DNA from 2 places in the Agrobacterium sp. rho-8.1 genome. Region 2 is predicted to be linked to the other one. Evidence: predicted binding sites of a transcription regulator. Region 2 holds the regulator's gene; the other holds the start of a gene.

Region 1 (9,367 bases), on a different replicon from region 2:
GATCGAACACGAAATAGACAAGATCGTCGGTCGTCCCCTCAGACAGTGCTGCCTGCAAAGCAGCGAAATCAGGCGCACCCCGCTCGTCAAGCGCACATACTTCACCATCTAAGATGCAGTCAGGGCGTGCCGACGCCGCCTCCGCAATAGCAGGCCATTTGGATGTCCAATCCAGACCTTTGCGGGTCTTTAGCGTCACCTCGCCGCCAGCGACGCGCATTTGCACCCGGTAGCCGTCGAACTTGATCTCGTGGATCCAGCCTTTGCCCGCCGGTGGACGTGTTAGGCTCTCGCAGAGCTGCGGGGCGATAAAGTTCGGCATCGCCGATTCAGCGTTGGTGGACTTGGCTGCCTTTGGTCGAGCCAACTTTTTATTCGACGACGTCTTCGTGCCAGCCTTGCGCTCGTCGGCGGCAAGACCGTCATTGCTGTCCCATACCGCGTCTGCCTTAACCGTATCGCCTTTCGTCATGAACGGCTTGGGCTTTTTCCCTTCGCCAGCGGCGATTGCCTCCATGGTTCTACCGGAAGCGACGGACGTCAGATTGTCATCCAGTACGGCTGCTCCATTCTCGTCGACCGCATAATCGTCACGGTGTTTGATCAGCAGCCAGTTGGTACGCTTGCCATCGTCGCGGTCGTTGCGCATCCGCACAAGAACAAAACTTCCATGCAGGCGTTCACCTTCCAAAGTGAACTTGAAATCGCCCTTCGCCAACGCCTCCTCGGGGGTCTTGTTCCCCTCGGGCTCCCAGTATCCGCGATCCCACAGCATGACTGTGCCGCCGCCATATTGACCCTTCGGTATCGTTCCCTCAAAATCACCATAGTCAAGGGGATGGTCTTCGACCTCCACGGAAAGCCGCTTGTCACCAGGATCGAGAGACGGACCTCGGGTTACTGCCCAGGATTTGAACACGCCATCGAGCTCGATGCGGAGATCATAATGTAGCCGTGTCGCGTCATGCTTCTGGATGACGAAACGGCGACGGTTGGATGCCTTGACTTGAACCTCTCCACTCGGCTCAAGCGTCTGCTTGAAATCGCGTTTGGATCGGTACTTGCTAAGATTGTCGGCCATGGCATCCACCCCTCCTCACCAACGCGGGACCGCCTTATGGAGCACCCGATACCCGAAGTGCCCCAGCCTCGCCAAGACTACGCTGAACCGCAGAAATCTTGTCGGACGGAATGTCGGCGGACACTTCGATCTCACCTTCGAGAGGGGCATCGTCGCGCACCGCACCGCTTTTCGAGACATCGCCACCAGATGCAACTGACCCTGATGTGTTCTCCGCGGTGGCTGACTGAATAAAGATGTCAGGACGCGAAATCCCGTGCTGCTGGACGAGGTGCTCCACCGCTAGATCGGCGGCAGTGCGTGTGTTGAACGTGGCTCGGATTGTGGTGGTGCTATCGTCAGCCATGATTTCTTCCTTCCCATTGCTCATTCTCACAGACCTCAACGCCTTGGATCATGGTTGGTTCGAACCGACGGCTCTCACGATGAATGATTGTTTAGAGATATGAAAAATGATCTTCCAAATCATCCAGTGACATTATATGTTCCGCATTTGTTCATAACGCTTCCCTTCCACTTTCTGCATCAAGCGAGCTCTTATGGCCGTTGCCTATCTGGAAAAACTGAACGAGCAGCAGCGCAAGGCGGTCGAGCATGGCGTCGGGCTCGCTGAGGGCAACACGGCAGGGCCGCTGTTGATCATCGCTGGCGCCGGATCCGGCAAGACAAACACATTAGCGCATCGCGTGGCCCATCTGATCGTCAATGGTGCGGACCCGCGCCGCATTCTGCTGATGACCTTTTCGCGCAGAGCCGCCTCGGAAATGGCCCGCCGCGTCGAGCGTATCTGCCGCAACGTCCTCGGAGCCAATTCCGCCGTCCTAACAGATGCGCTCGCTTGGTCCGGTACGTTTCATGGGATCGGTGCGAGACTGCTGCGGATGTATGCCGAGCAGATCGGTCTCAACCTCGACTTCACCATCCATGATCGGGAAGACAGCGCCGACCTGATGAACCTCGTGCGGCACGAGCTCGGATTTTCCAAAACAGAGAGCCGCTTTCCGACCAAGGGCACCTGCCTCGCGATCTACTCCCGCGCGGTCAACTCGGAAACGCTGCTGAACGCGATCCTGCGGCAGCACTATCCGTGGGTCGCCACATGGGAAGAACAATTGAAGGAACTGTTCGGAGCTTATGTGGAGGCCAAGCAGGCGCAGAACGTGCTCGATTATGATGATCTCTTGCTCTACTGGGCGCAGATGGTCAGCGATCCCGATCTTGCCGACGACATCGGCAACCGCTTTGACCATGTCATGGTCGACGAATATCAGGATACCAACAAACTCCAGTCGTCTGTCCTGATGGCGCTCAAACCCGGCGGGCGTGGCTTGACCGTGGTTGGTGACGATGCCCAATCAATCTACTCGTTCCGGGCAGCGACGGTTCGCAACATTCTCGACTTCCCGACATCTTTTAGCCCTGCCGCCGATGTCATCACACTCGATCGCAACTATCGTTCGACCCAGCCCATTCTGGCCGCGGCCAACGGAGTGATCGAACTGGCCCGTGAGCGTTTCACCAAGAACCTGTGGACCGAACGGGAGTCGCTGGAGCGCCCCAAACTCGTGACCGTCAAAGACGAGACCGAACAGGCGAATTTCATTGTCGAGCAGGTGCTGGCAAATCGCGAGACCGGAATGACGCTAAAGCAGCAGGCTGTCTTGTTTCGGACATCCAGTCACAGCGGAACGCTCGAAGTCGAACTCACCCGTCGCAACATCCCCTTCGTCAAGTTTGGCGGCTTAAAATTTCTCGACAGTGCCCACGTGAAGGACATGCTGGCCGTATTGCGTTTCGCCCAGAATCCGCGTGACCGGGTTGCGGGTTTTCGTCTTCTGCAAATGTTGCCCGGCATTGGACCGAAGAAAGCTGGCACCATTCTTGACACGATCGCCTCAGATCCGAAGCCTCTCCTGGCGCTGGCTGAAATTCCGCCACCACCAAAAACGGGCGAGGATTGGACATCATTCGTCCAATTGCTGGGAGGCCTTCGCAAATCCCAGGAAGGGTGGCCGTCGGATATCGCGCAGGCCCGCCTGTGGTACGAACCACATCTCGATCGCATCCATGAAGACGCTGATACCCGCAAGGCCGACCTCCTGCAACTCGAGCAGATTGCCAGCGGCTACGCCTCGCGCGAACGGTTCCTCACCGAACTGACGCTTGATCCACCCGATGCGACCAGCGATCAGGCGGGCGTGCCGTTGCTTGACGAGGACTATCTCATCCTGTCGACAATTCACTCGGCCAAAGGACAGGAATGGCGATCGGTCTTCATGTTGAACGTTGTCGATGGCTGCATACCGTCAGACCTTGGGACAGGGACGACGCAGGAGATCGAGGAGGAACGGCGTCTGCTCTATGTCGGCATGACGCGGGCCAAGGACAGCCTGTCGCTCATCACGCCGCAACGATTTTTCACGCACGGTCAGAACTCGCAGGGCGACAGGCACGTCTATGCATCGCGTACGCGGTTCATCCCGGCGACGCTGCTGCAGTATTTCGAACCGACGGCGTGGCCGAAAGTCTCGGCCGCAGCATCTGAACGCAGTGCCCAGCAGATCCGCATCGATGTCGGCGCACGCATGCGCGGCATGTGGAAATAGGAGCGTCCGCGTTGAAGAGGATGGGAGGCTCACCTATCCACCTCTGGAGCGCATCAACTTTTCCAGCAAGCACAAGGTCAATCGGTAAGGACCAGACATGCACCCGGTTCGCAAAATCATTCACGTGGATATGGATGCGTTCTACGCCTCCGTGGAGCAACGTGACAACCCAGAGCTCCGTGGCAAGCCGCTGGCGGTCGGGGGATCTGCTGCCCGAGGGGTTGTGGCAGCCGCGAGTTACGAGGCAAGAACCTTCGGCGTCTATTCAGCTATGCCATCGATCACTGCCAAACGAAAATGCCCTGACCTGATTTTCGTGCCGCCTCGTTTCGAGGTCTATCGTCAGGTCTCGCAGCAGATCCGCGAGATCTTTGCGCAGTACACACCCGTCATAGAGCCGCTGTCACTTGATGAGGCTTATCTCGACGTTACCGAGAACCTGAAAGGTATGGAGGTTGCTACCGAGATAGCACTCGAAATCCGTGCCAAGATCAAGGCGGTCACAGGTCTCAATGCCTCTGCTGGCATCTCCTACAACAAGTTTCTGGCGAAGATGGCGAGCGACCTGAACAAGCCCAATGGTCAGGCGGTGATCACTCCGAAGAACGGCCCAGGCTTTGTCGAGGCCCTCCCCGTCAAGAAATTCCACGGGGTTGGCCCCGCCACGGCAGAGCGGATGAAGCGACATGGCATAGAAACGGGTCTGGATTTGAAATCCAAACCCCTTGCCTTCCTGCAACAACACTTCGGAAAATCAGGTCCATATTTCTACGGCATTGCCCGCGGCATCGATGAGCGGCAGGTCAAGGCCAACCGCATCCGAAAATCCGTCGGTGCCGAAGATACGTTTGTCGAGGACATCGACACGCTCGATCTCGCTCAAGCCGAATTGCGACCCTTGGCCGAAAAGGTCTGGCGGTACTGCGAAGCGCACGACATCAACGGCAAAACAGTGACCGTCAAAATCAAGTATTCGGATTTTACCCAGGCGACACGAAGCAAGACCTTGGCCGCAAGGGTTTCAGGTGTTGAGATGATCCTTGAGATCGCTGACACGTTGCTGGGGTCTGTCTTCCCGTTCAAAAGGTCGGTGCGTCTTTTGGGTATCACCCTTTCCTCCCTCAGCACCGAAGACAGTACCCAAGCTCCACAGCTTGATCTCGGATTGTGAACGCAGCAGGCCGACTGGTCAGGTTACACGGATGCTGAAAATGAACTGCGATATGACCCACACCGAGCCAGTTGATGGCAACGACTGATCTGGATCCTTCAAACTAGGACGACGCTCTTCGAAAGCTGGTCGAGATCATAGAAAGTTGGAAAGTAGAATTTAGGTCCCGGTAACGAATAGCAATTGTTCTCTCGGCGACCGCCATACGGGTTAATGAACAGGAACTAACCCGGTCTCATGACGTTTTCTTCTCAGTTCAGAGGAGCCTTAAATGTCGATGTCGCAACCCGTTCGCTTTTCTCCCGATCTTGAAGAAATCCAGCCCGACGAACAGGAGACGATTCAGGGTCTCAACGAAACCTTCGATACGATCCTGGAAAAGACCGCAAACAATTGTGGGCACGCGGTGAGATCTGTTCATGCCAAATCGCACGGAATTCTTCAGGGCAAACTTCATGTCAAAGACGGCCTTCCACCTGAATTGGCCCAAGGCCTGTTCGCCCATCCTGGCAGCTATACAGTCTTCATGCGCATATCGACAAATGCTGGCGACATACTCCCTGACGCGATTTCACTGCCTCGCGGCTTGGCTTTGAAAGTGGTGGGCGTTGATGGCGACCGCCTTCCCGACGCGGCTGGGCGTAGCCAGGATTTCGTCATGGTCAACGGCCCCATATTTCAGGCCAAGACTGCTGATAAATTTCTTGGCAGCTTGAAACTGCTCGCCAAAACGACCGACAGGATGGAAGGCACCAAAAAGGTCATGTCGAGTGTGCTGCAGGTCGTCAATAACGCGATGGATGCCGTCGGCCTTTCCAGTTCCACCGTGCAATCCATGGGCGGCGCGCCGAACGTCGATCCGTTGGGGGAAACCTATTATAGCGTGACACCCTTCCGTTACGGGGATTACGTTGCGAAGTTCAGTCTAAAACCCGTCTCCTCCTATCTGACCGAGCTGACCGGCAAGGAAATTGACACAATTGTTGGCGAAAACGCCATCCGCGACACGGTTCAGGCAGAGATGAAAACCATTTCTGGAGAATGGGAGTTTCAGGTTCAGCTCTGTCGCGACATCGAGGCTCAACCCATTGAAGACCCAACCGTAGAATGGGACCAAAAAGAAGCGCCTTTCGTCACGGTCGCGACGATAACCGCTGGGCCTCAAGATAGTTGGAGTGATGAGCAGGTGCGAAAAGTCGATGAAGAGATGCGTTTCAGTGTCTGGACAGGGCTCACAGCACATCAGCCGCTTGGCAACATCAATCGCGCCCGAAAGGCCCCCTACGAGCACTCAGCAAAATTCCGTGAGCGTTTCAACGGCTGCCCTATTCACGAACCAAAACAATAGGTCGGCAGATAAACCGTTTCTTCCTCATCCATAACCCCAGACTGTGAGATCAATCATGACTGACCGCATCCCCAACCCAGAGTCAGAAGGTCCTGCTGGCGGGTGGGGGTCGGTGAAATCCATCGCTCACATGTTTGGCGACACGTTCCCCTCGCCAGCGATCCTTCAAACACTTGCCAGCCAGAACAAGCCGGGTGGTTTCCAATGCGTCTCCTGCGCATGGCCGAAACCCGTCAATTATCATCCGTTCGAGTTCTGCGAGAATGGTGCCAAGGCCACACTTTCGGATTTAACCAGCGCGCGCTGTAAGCCCGACTTCTGGGATAAGCACACAGTCTCAGAACTGAGAGACTGGAAAGACTATGATCTGGAGCAGACCGGGCGGCTCACACATCCCATGCGCTATGATCCCCAGACAGATCGCTATGTCGAGGTGACATGGGAAGATGCTTTCGGAAAGATTGGCGCCACGCTGAAGGAATTGCCCCATGACGATGTGGTGTTCTATTCGTCCGGTCATGCGGGACTGGAAGCATCCTATCTTTACGCACTGCTAGCGCGGGTCTACGGCACCAATAATCTGCCGCAGAGCTCCAACATGTGCCATGAGACAACCTCTGTCGGTCTCAATAAGGTCATCGGCTCTCCGGTTGGCACCATCATCTGGGAAGATCTTGAAAAAGCGGACGCTTTTTTCTTTTTCGGGCAGAATCCGGGATCGAACAGTCCACGATTTCTACATCCCCTTCAGCAAGCGAAAAAGCGTGGCGCACGCATCGTGACCTTCAATCCGGTTGTCGAGCAGGGCTTGGTGTCCTTCGTCAATCCGCAAAGCCCGTTCGATATGCTGACGGGCCACGAAACGCAGATTTCTGACGAATATCTTCAGGTCAAAGCCGGAGGCGACATCGCTGCCATGATGGGCCTCTGCAAGGTTGTGGTAGAGGCGGACGACTTAGGGGTTGCAAACGGCGCGCCTCGCATCATCGACATCGACTTCGTCACCCAACACACGACGGGGTTTGATGAGTTCATCGACAGCGTCAGAAACGTATCGTGGAGCGACATCGAGCGAGAGAGCGGCCTGACGGAGGCAGCACTCAGACGTGCTGGAGACATTTATATCGGCTCTGAACGGGTCATTGGCGTGTATGGAATGGGACTGACCCAGCATTCGCAAGGCGCGCTCAATGTCGCAATGCTGGTCAATCTCCTGCTTTTGCGTGGCAACATCGGGCGCGAGGGTGCTGGCTGCTGCCCGGTGCGGGGGCACTCCAACGTGCAAGGGCAGCGCACAGTTGGCATCGCCGAAAAGACGAAGCTGATACCGATGGACACACTCAAGCAATTGTTTGATTTCGATCCGCCGACCAAGGATGGCACCACGATCGTTGATGCGGTAAAGGGCCTGATCGCGGGCAAAATCAAGGCGTTCATTTCATTGGGTGGAAATCTTGTTCGAGCCGTTCCAGAGCAGAAGGAAATGGAGCGTGCCTGGGCAACGCAAGACCTGACGGTCATGGTGTCAACAAAGCTTAACCGCAGCCATCTTTTCCCAGGTAAACAGGCGTACATCCTGCCTTGCCTCTCCCGTGCAGAGATTGACGACCAAGCCAAGGGAAATCAAGCCGTATCGGTAGAGGACAGTTTTTCCCACATCTCCGGATCGGTTGGAAAGCATAGTCCAGCCTCGAAACATCTGAAAAGCGAACTGGCCATCGTCACCGGGATAGCCAAGCCAACTCTGGATCCCAACCCGAAACTGAAATGGGACGACTGGACAGGCGACTACAGCCTCGTCCGCGATTTGATCGAACTAACATATCCTAAGGATTTCAAAGACTACAATGCACGCATGTTCCAGCCAGGCGGCTTTTATCGTGGCAACGATGCGCATAATCGCATCTGGAACACAGACGATAAAAAAGCTGTTTTCACGGCTCCTGAACAACTTAACGCGCTGACGTTCACCGATGCAGTCGGTCGCTATAGATTGATGACCCTAAGGTCCAACGACCAGTTCAACACCACGATCTATGGATACAGCGACCGCTTTCGCGGCATCGAGGGCACGCGGAATGTCGTGTTGATGTCGGACGAGGATATTCAAAGCGCAGGATTGAAGCCGGGTCAGATTGTAACACTGGTCAGCGATTTTGGGGACGGCATGCGTCGTGAACTTGGCGGGCTGGCCATTACCTCTCATAATCTGCCAAAGGGCACTATCGGCGCATACTATCCAGAAGCCAACGTGTTGAACGCCATCGACCACCATGACATGTTATCAAAAACACCTGCGTCAAAGGCGATCCCGGTTCGGATAGAGGCCTGATTATTCAGGTTACCGAAAGCTTGATTGTTTAGTCACACGGTGTGGTGGTGTATCGTAAGCGGTGTCTTGCTCATACATTGATCAAACCTGTGATCGTGTTACGGATATCGGTCATCGCCTATTCGATTAAGGTATCCATCCGGCGAGGGCCGCAGGGGTTATGATTTCGGTTCGTCTGCCATGATGCGTTCGATCTTTCCCTGATCGCATTGCTCGTCGATGAGGAATTGGCGGATACCACCATCCCAGGTGCGGATATCGGCGAGGAATTCCTGTCCTTTCACGATAGCGGTGAGCGTGGCGGTCATGTAGGCCAACGGATCGACCGAATTGAGTTTACAGGTCTCGATGAGCGAGGCGATGGTCGCCCAGTTCTCGGCTCCGGCATCGTGACCCGCAAAGAGTGCGTTCTTGCGATTTAGGGCTATCGGCCGGATGGTTCGCTCGACGGTGTTGTTGTCGATCTCGATGTGACCGTCTTTCAGGAAGAGTTGGAGACCATCCCAGTAATTGGCGATGTAGGCGAACTGCTTATCGTGCAGGCCAATTCCATGCAGGTTCATCGATCCCTTCAGCCACCGTTTCGCCAAGCACCTTGGAGAGCCTCACCATTAAGGCCCTTCCTTCGGCATCAAGGTGCGACACCAACTCATCCGCATGGGAGACGACGAGTAGCTGAGACCGGTCACACGCTCGGACAATCAAACGAGACAGGGGCGCAAGGAGGCTGGGATGCAGACTGGTTTCAGGCTCGTTCAGCACCATCAGGGAGGGAGGGCGCGGTGTGGTGAGCGCTGCCACCAGAAGCACATAACGCAAAGTGCCATCG
Region 2 (9,367 bases):
CGCGCCCTGGCCGGAAGCTGGCTGAACCAGCACACGAGCGCCCTTACGCGTGTATGCAACGCCATTAGCAGCAAGCACGGCTGCTGTCACGGCGAGATCGGATACCGAAAAGACAATTGCCTCACCGTTCAAACCCGGACCGATACTTTGCGGAGGTGCGTCAAAGAAATGCTGGGCTGCCGCCGGTCTGACAAGCCGAATGCCAACGCTCGACGCCTGGACATAAAGTTCTTCCTCACCTTCACCAACGGCCGTTGCATCGAAAACCAACTCTATCAAGCGCGTGAAATTGCTTGGCTTGTCTGCGCTCAGAACGACTTGATGAATACCGGTGACGCCATTTTTGTGGCGCTCGAGGTCAGAGCGATCAGCCGGAAGTGCTGCTATGCGCTGACACGAAAAAAAGAAGACGTCACTCGCGTTGTCGCCCGCGAAGGCCAGTCGAAAGCTTGCCTGCGAGGTATTGCCATCCGGCAATGTAACGGGACGACTGAATGAAAAAGGATCTCCGCCGGATAAACCTGCCGCAATAAAATGCTCGTGATCCGAATCGGCATTCTCGCTCTTGGCAACAAGGGCAGACATTCCGTTCTGGCCACGCTGATCGCGAAAGCGTTTATCCTTTGAGACGAAGGCGCTCCCGCTCATCGCATTCATCGAATACGTACCGGCATCGCTGATTGCCAGTGGCTCCAAATAGGTTCCATCTTTCAAAAAGACACAGGCGTTCTCTGTGCCGAAGGGATGTTTGGCACTCGCAGAGACGGTAAAACCGAGTGAGGAAAGGCGTCCACGTGCGTCTTCCAAGCTCGAGACCGGCAGGACAAGATGATCGATGTCGCGACTCATTTGGAAATCCACATCCTGTTATCGGCGACAAACAACGTCCTAGCCGCATAACATTTCCTACAGGATGATTATGTGACGCGCAAAGACACACAATGACAGGAACTTTACAAAATTTTAGGGGATTGCAGAACACATATGGAACATATAGTGTTCGTTCTGTATTTGTTTCGCGAATCTTCGCCTCGAAATCCAAGGGTATTGTCCATGCTCACGCGCAAACAGCAGGAATTGCTTCTCTTCATTCATGAAAGAATGAAAGAATCAGGCGTGCCCCCCTCCTTCGATGAAATGAAGGATGCACTCGATCTCGCCTCGAAATCCGGCATTCACCGGCTGATAACAGCCTTGGAAGAACGCGGGTTCATTCGCCGGCTACCGAATCGTGCACGCGCGCTCGAAGTCATCAAGCTTCCTGAGTCCTACACTCCCCCAGCAAAGCCACCACGCGGGTTTTCACCAAGCGTGATCGAAGGTAGCCTTGGCAAGCCAAAAGCTTCGGAGCCTCCTCCGCCAGCCAATGACGTGATGTCCAACGCCGTCAGTGTTCCTGTCATGGGACGCATCGCAGCAGGCGTTCCCATCTCAGCCATTCAGAACAATACGCACGACGTCGTCGTGCCCTTGGATATGCTGGGTTCGGGCGAGCATTATGCGCTTGAGGTCAAAGGCGATTCGATGATCGAGGCAGGAATTTTTGACGGCGATACCGTCATTATTCGCGACGGAAGCACAGCAAGCCCCGGCGATATCGTCGTTGCCCTCGTGGATGATGAGGAGGCGACATTGAAGCGTTTCCGCCGCAAGGGTGCATCCATTGCATTGGAAGCTGCAAACCCGGCGTACGAGACACGTATTTTCGGACCGGATCGCGTAAAGATTCAGGGCAAGCTGGTCGGCCTCATTCGCCGTTATCACTGAGCAAATTGCAAGTTTTGGTTCGCGAAATTCTTTGGCGTTTTCTCGTAACAGCGTGGCCCCCGCTGCGCTGGTGTCATCCCAAATCGCTATCGATGATTGAACCTTGACCTCGATGGTCGCGTGATCGCGGTTTGCATCGCGTGATCCTGTCACGTCACCGCCCGTGTGTTTGGCGACTACAATGACGTTACGGGCCGCATGACGATTTGCGCCTTTGGATGTTTTTTTCAGCGATGTTTTATGATTGCCTCTGCCCCGGAATTCATGTCGAAGACACCCATTTTTCAGACTAGACCGGATTGCGCAACATCAAATAAATTGAAGTCTTTGATCTCGTAGGTCGTCTGTATCAATCATGTGACCTGCGATAACACAGTCCTGACAACAGGGGGCTTCGGATGTATGAACTTTACATAACCAACAAGAACTACTCTTCCTGGTCCTTGCGGCCCTGGGTTCTGATGCAAGAACTTGCTATTCCGTTCGAGGAAAAACTGGTGCCGTTTGGCGAGACTGTTCACGACTTCCAGTCGTTCTCGCCAACAGGCAAAGTCCCATGCCTTGTTGACGGTGATCTCACGATTTGGGAATCCGTTTCGATCATCGAATACTTGGGCGAACGGCACCCTGGTGTTTGGGCCGATCACGCGAAAGCACGCGCATGGTCCAGGTCTGCGGTTGCTGAAATGCATGCGGGCTTCTCGGCGCTGCGCAACCAGCACCCCATGAGCGTCGGCTTGCGGATCAAACCACGCCAAATCACTGGGAACCTCCAGCATGACATCTCCCGCATCGATGCTCTATGGCAGCAGGGCCTTTCTGTGTCCGGAGGTCCATTTCTTGCTGGAAAGACCTTCACGGCAGTCGATGCTTTTTTCTGCCCTGTTGCGTTTCGGTTCCAGACCTATGGAACTGGTTTGTCTGAGAAAAGTGAGACCTACAAACAATTGCTTCTGTCTCTTCCATCCATGAAGAAATGGCAAACAGCAGCACTGCAGGAGGTCTGGCGCGATGCCGGGCATGAGGCTGAAGCGCGAGCGTCTGGGGAGTGGCTGGAAGACTTGCGCACCACATAGGTGAATGGTCCCGCGCGGGCACCTATTGGCCGACAGACAGCATCTGCTGGATATGGTCAGGCAGTGCGTCATCGTAGCTCTTGCTGCGCCAATCGTAGGTGCGATGCGTCGTCCAGAGACGGCTCTGTCCCTGCATTGCAGCTTCGGCACGTGCGATGGGTTGATCCTTCCGTCCAAGCCAAAGTTCGAGGGAGCCCGTGCGTCGTAATGTATCGGCGCTGATGAGAAGGGCACCGGAGCGACACGCGGAAAACGGAGATCGGCGTGTCGTCACCACGATGCTGGCAATATCGCATGCTGTGCCTGTGAAGGCAGTATTAAACACAACGGCGATCGTGACATCCTTGTCCGATTTCGCAACGCACCACATGTCTTTACGGCATGTGAACAATCCGACGGTTGACGCGGCGGTCTCCATGTCTTGCGTGGCATTTCTTCGTTCAGCGTCCGTCAGAGGAATGAAACCCCGAGATGATGGAGCCGTGGTCTCTCCAGCGTCGTCGTCATCCGTTTGCGGCGTGTCCAGAATCTTCGCTCCCACATGCTGAGCTGGCAGCGGCAGTGCTTTTTCCCACTGCTCATAAACGAAACCGGAGCCGCGCTGTTTCGTGGTTGCAACTGCATCTTTTGACAGCAGAGCGACGAGAGAGCCATCTTCGTAAATCAAAACATCCGGCTTGCTGCGCCATTGCTCTGTCACAAGCATCGTCAGCCCAGCGAATATGAAGGGAATCCCGATCAGAGCAAGCCGTGTCCGCAGCAGTGCAATCAGCATGAAGCCGGTCGTCGATACCGCGAGAAACCATCCGTTCTGGCGTCCAATCGTTGTGTCGCCACCCCAGCTCGATACTTCCTTGGCTATCTTGATGACCATCGCCATGCCGTAACCCATGACCTTGAGAAAGGGCCCATCCAGTCCGAACGGCATCAACAGCATGCCGACCAGCCCAAACGGCATGACGATGAGCGACATGATCGGCATGGCGGCAAGGTTTGCGGCCAAACCATAGGCGGTGATCCGGTGAAAATGTTCGATGGAATAGATGGCGGTCGAGATGCCACCGATCAGTGACGTGATGACGACACCACCGATGATGGTTGCCGCTTTGGAGCCCAGTGACAACCACCACGGCGGACGCGCCATTGTCAATCGTTCTCGGTCCCCGCGCCATCTGCTCCAGGCGGCATAACCGGAAACCAGCGCAAGTGTTGCGGCGAAGGACATCTGGAAGCTTGGGCCCATCACCTCATGCGGTGATATCAGGATGATGACGATCGCCGACAGCGCCACGTTGCGCAGGCTGATCGACGGCCTGTCGACCAACACGGCAAACAGCATGATCGACATCATCAACCAAGCGCGTTCGGCTGAAACCGCAAAACCGGAAATGAGATAGTATGCCAGCGTCATCACGAGTGCCGCAAAGGCCGATATTTTCTTGACGGGCCAGCGCTGCGAAAACCCCGGAAACAGGCTGAATGCGGTGCGCAGTCCCACGAAGAAGATACCGGCCGCCAGTGCCATATTGAGCCCCGAGATCGCAACGATATGCGCCAGCCCGGAGACGCGTAGCGCCTCCATCGTGTCATTGGAAATCGCACGTCTCTCATCGGTGACAATGGACGCCGCAAAGGCACCGGCATCCCCTCCGATCAAGTCCCGAATACGCTGAGCGATGTTGCTTCGAAGTTGGTAGAGCCACGTGTCGGCCGTTTGGGTCCAAGTCTTTGTTTCCGACTGTTCCTGACCTGATGGCATAGCCTTTGGTGCGCCATAGAAAAATCCCGTTGCGCCGACGCCGTTAAAAAAAGATGCGAAGGCGAAATCGTTGAGCCCGGGCAATGCAGGACCGGATGGTGGAGAGAGACGGGCTTTTCCGCTGATTGTCTGGCCGATACCAATCGCCTCATGGCGACTGCGCGACACCACGGAGACTTGTTCCGGTGGACGTGTGAGGATCGGGTCGGAGGTGGATTTGAGTTCGATCAGATAACGCCAGTACCCCCTGGCATCCAGTTCTCGACGCTCAACCGTACCGCTGACCGTCGTCGTGACGGGCGTATCGAGAATGACAGTCCCTGCTCGCCTTGCCTCCCAGTCAGAAAGGAGCATACCGGCCAGAACGAGTGTCAGAACCTTGAAAAAAGCAGGCGTCACGCCCGGACGATGATATGTGGCAACGGCCAGGGCGGCCAAGCAAATGGCTAGTCCCAGAAGCATCCATGACGATGGCGTGACAGGAAGGACAAACCAGAAGGCCGCACCTGCCGCGACGAACACCGGGACGAAAAGAAAGCCTTGCCGGTAGGCATCTTCCTCCGCAACGCAGCGACGAATCCATTGGTAGACACGGAAGGTCAGACGTTTCATGCGGTCTGGCGCTTGACCGGATAAGACGACAGCGCCTCTCGAGGTATGCAGCGGGGACAACAAATCATCGAGGTCCGTCTGTGAGACGAAACCCGTTGCTGCAGCACGGATCTGCCGTTTGTCTTCCTGAACGTTCACACGACTGGCGCCCCCTGCCGCAGGGGCTTAGTTTGCAACCTGAAAAGGCAGATTGCAACGGGTTGTGTGATTAAGGAAGCATTGACCTAGAATGAAACAGGATGCCGTAGAAATGCTCCATTTCAGGACTTTGGAATGCCGCGATGCACAATTCGGCCGCTGAATAGCTTGGCTTTATCGCGCAGATCATATAGCTAAATCGCTGACGCTTAAACTGGCTGATGCGTCCCCCGCATCGCCTGCATATTTCGGAGGTATGGTATGACGGAAACTAGCGCGACAGTGACACTCGGCGATAATAAGGTCGATCTTCCTGTCCGGGAAGGCACGATCGGACCTAAGGTCGTCGACATCGGCACGCTTTACAAAAATACCGGTACCTTTACCTACGACCCCGGCTTCACCTCGACTGCGTCTTGCGAGTCCAAGATTACCTACATCGATGGTGACGAAGGTGTTCTTCTGCACCGCGGCTACCCTATCGAGCAACTGGCCGAACAGGGTGATTTCCTCGAGACCTGCTATCTGCTGCTCTACGGCGAACTGCCGACGGCTGCGCAGAAGAAGGACTTCGACACCCGCGTCACGCGCCACACCATGGTTCATGAGCAGATGAGCCGCTTCTTCACCGGTTATCGCCGCGACGCCCACCCAATGGCTGTCATGTGCGGCACGGTCGGCGCGCTCTCGGCGTTCTATCACGACTCGACCGACATTACCGATCCTCACCAGCGCATGGTCGCTTCGCTGCGCATGATCGCCAAGATGCCCACCATCGCGGCAATGGCCTACAAGTACCACATCGGCCAGCCCTTCGTGTATCCGAAGAACGACCTGGACTACGCGTCCAACTTCCTCAACATGTGCTTTGCCGTGCCATGCGAAGATTACAAGGTCGATCCGGTCCTGGCCCGCGCTATGGATCGCATCTTCATCCTGCATGCAGACCATGAGCAGAACGCATCGACATCGACAGTTCGCCTTGCCGGCTCTTCCGGTGCAAACCCGTTCGCGTGTATCGCAGCCGGCATCGCCTGCCTTTGGGGACCTGCCCATGGTGGCGCCAACGAAGCCGCGCTCAACATGCTCAACGAAATCGGTTCGGTTGATCGCATTCCTGAATACATCGCCCGCGCCAAGGATAAGAACGACCCGTTCCGCCTGATGGGCTTTGGCCACCGCGTCTATAAAAACTACGACCCGCGCGCCAAGATCATGCAGAAGACGATGTATGAAGTTCTGGAAGCCACCGGCAATGGTGACGATCCGATCATGCAGGTCGCTCTCGAACTCGAGAAGATCGCTCTGTCCGATCCTTACTTCGTCGAGAAGAAGCTGTATCCGAACGTCGATTTCTACTCCGGCATCACGCTGAAGGCGCTCGGCTTCCCAACGACCATGTTCACCGTTCTGTTCGCGCTCGCCCGCACCGTCGGCTGGATCGCACAGTGGAACGAAATGATCGAAGATCCGCAGCAGCGCATCGGTCGCCCTCGCCAGCTCTACACGGGTGCGGCTAAGCGCGATTACACACCAGTCTCCAAGCGCTAAGCTTGGACCGTTGTAACGAACACAAAAAGCCGGGTGTCATGCCCGGCTTTTTTGATGACTACAGCGGTATCAACAATGCGTCAGTGACGCCTTCATTCCTAAACACTGTTTCAGTTCAGGCGTTTTCAGTGTTGCGCATACGACCTCCGGCGGGCCGATTTCGTGGACTTTCCCGTCGTACATGAAGACGACACGCAAGCAGACATCGCGGGCGAAATGCATCTCCTGGGGCACCATGGCCAGCGTCATGCCTTTCGCTGCCAGTTCGCGCATGACTTCCAGCACTTCTGCTACGAGGAGTACGCGCTTCCACGACACCGCCTGTCACGCGCAAACGATGTGCCGGACTGAGATGAAGCACACATTTCTGCGCCACCGGACGTCTCAGCTTTCGAAAGCGCGGCTGAGTGCACCTGTCTTGAGCCAATAGGTGGACAGTAGTATTTCTGCTCCCACCTCACCCGGCGGGCGTGTCGTTCGCAATCTCTCCTGCACCAGCGCAAAGCCTTCCAGCATTGCCTTCCGCTGAAGCGTATCGGATGACAGGCGTTCCGCCCAACGCAGCATGGAGCCGGCGCGCACGACCTCGTTGATATATTCGGGTACCAATGCGTAGTCCGCAATCAGGTTGGGAAGCGCGCCGGTCCAGGTTTTTATGCGCCTGCTCAGCATCGTGAAAATCCAGTCCGTCTTGTAGACGGATACGAGCGGAACATTGGCAAGCGCGAGCTCCAGAATGACGGTGCCGGATGCAGCGATCGCAGCGTCGGCCTCAGCGAATGCCTTCCATTTGAACGGGGTATCCGTACCGATTTCGGGGCGGATATGATCAGGCCACGACGCGGCAAGCTCACGGATGCGCGCTTCCTGACGGGGAACCGTCGGAAGGACGAAACGGGTCGGCCCGTTGCGATCGACAAAATCTGTCGCAGCTGTTTGAAACGGCTCCATCAAGCGGGTCGTTTCGGTAGAACGCGAACCCGGCAGCAGAAGAATGGTTCTCGGCTGACCTGCGGTTGGCAACGGCCGCGCTGCGCGTGCTTCGCGAACAGCAAGCAGGTCTTTGTCCACACTCAGGCGGTGACCGACAAAAGTGGTCGGTGGCCCGCCCAGGCGGCGCATGGTTTCCGGCTCGAACGGCAAAAGTGCCAGGACGTGATCGACGTAGGACACCATCGCCGGCGCGCGCTGTTCTTTCCACGCCCACACACTGGGGCAGACATAGTTGACGACAGGCAGGTTGGGCATGGCTTTGCGAACGCGCTTTGCCACACGGTGCGTGAAATCCGGGCTGTCGATGATCAACAGAACATCTGGTTTGGCCGCGATGATGGCATTCGCCGTTTCCTTGATTCTCGCGATCAGTTGCGGCAGTTTTTTCAGAACCTGGGTAAAGCCCATGATCGACAATTCCGAGTAATCGAAAAACGAAACAAGACCTTCAGCCATCAGGGCATCGCCACCGACACCCAACAGTTCGACCCGACCTGGATATTGCGTTTTCAAAGCCCGTACGAGATCAGCACCCAGCAGATCCCCGGAGACTTCACCTGCAATGACGGCAAGCTTGAGCACGCTGTCGGTCACATCAATTCTCCCGCAAGTCCTGTATCGATACCGCAGACAAACAATCCCGCCTCGTTTGCTGCCTGCAACATGGCCTCGCGATCGAGCACGAAGGCCCTGCCCGCTTCCACGGCAATGCCGGCAAGCCCGGCCTTGGCGGCGTTATGCACCGTCGATGGGCCAATGGTCGGCAGATCGGCGCGGATATCCTGCTGGGGCTTGCACAGTTTGACCAGAACGCCTTTTCGGCGGCTGGAAATACGACCTTCGGCACGAAGCGAAGCGACACGTGCCAGCATGCCATCGGTGCCTTCAACGCCCTCCAGCGCAACGAGACGACCACCGACGGAAACAGAACCCTGCCCCACGTCGAGCGCCCCCAGTGCAAGCGCTGCCTGCGCAGCCTTGGCAATATCACGGCGATCCTCATCGCTGGGCTCTATCTGTCCCAGAGAGCCGGTTGTCGCCAGCAAACCTGGTGCGATCTCATGGGCGCCGATCACCCGCGCACCTTGCGCCTCGATCAGCCCGATCACCATCTGAAGCACCGTGTCGTCACCGCCGGACAGAAGCGTGCGGATGATCGACGGCATCTTCGCGATCATCTTGAAATTGGGGCGGATTTCCCGCCACTCCGGCCGGTGCGACACAGCACCGGATAGAACGACACGACCTATACCGTGGCTCGCCAAGAGTTTGCCGAGGCTCGACACGTCACCAATGCTGATCGATGCATTTTCGAAATTCGACCAGTCGAGATCCGCATGGTTCTGCAAACGGATGATGAAGGGCGTCTCCCCGGCGTCTCTTGCAGCTTCCGCCACATAATAGGGAAGAAGTCCACTGCCCGCGATGATCGCCAGACGCCCCGCATCCTGTGACACGGGCTATTTTCCCC

Evidence for each region. Region 2 encodes LexA, which represses DNA repair genes until DNA is damaged. Its sites were predicted from a motif close to TGTTCNNNNTGTGTTCNG; they were not measured.
Region 1: RMR21_RS24635 (ATP-dependent helicase) is a predicted target of LexA. The motif match lies at 1,565-1,582, and genes of this name have one in related genera.

What each region holds. Positions count from the first base shown of each region.
Region 1 is NZ_CP192791.1:176,897-186,263, forward strand. Features, by position in the region: gene ligD (DNA ligase D) at 1-1,081, opposite strand, end outside; gene RMR21_RS24630 (hypothetical protein) at 1,116-1,427, opposite strand; gene RMR21_RS24635 (ATP-dependent helicase) at 1,621-3,687, shown strand; gene dinB (DNA polymerase IV) at 3,785-4,858, shown strand; gene RMR21_RS24645 (catalase family protein) at 5,130-6,206, shown strand; gene RMR21_RS24650 (FdhF/YdeP family oxidoreductase) at 6,262-8,538, shown strand; partial or broken gene RMR21_RS24655 (IS66 family transposase) at 8,697-9,059, opposite strand; gene RMR21_RS24660 (AAA family ATPase) at 9,070-9,367, opposite strand, start outside.
Region 2 is NZ_CP192788.1:1,330,054-1,339,420, reverse strand. Features, by position in the region: gene RMR21_RS06760 (VOC family protein) at 1-849, opposite strand, end outside; gene lexA (transcriptional repressor LexA) at 1,054-1,767, shown strand; gene RMR21_RS06750 (glutathione S-transferase family protein) at 2,166-2,843, shown strand; gene RMR21_RS06745 (ComEC/Rec2 family competence protein) at 2,866-5,214, opposite strand; gene gltA (citrate synthase) at 5,614-6,903, shown strand; partial or broken gene RMR21_RS06735 (amino acid ABC transporter ATP-binding protein) at 6,973-7,200, opposite strand; gene lpxB (lipid-A-disaccharide synthase) at 7,288-8,490, opposite strand; gene RMR21_RS06725 (LpxI family protein) at 8,487-9,353, opposite strand; gene lpxA (acyl-ACP--UDP-N-acetylglucosamine O-acyltransferase) at 9,357-9,367, opposite strand, start outside.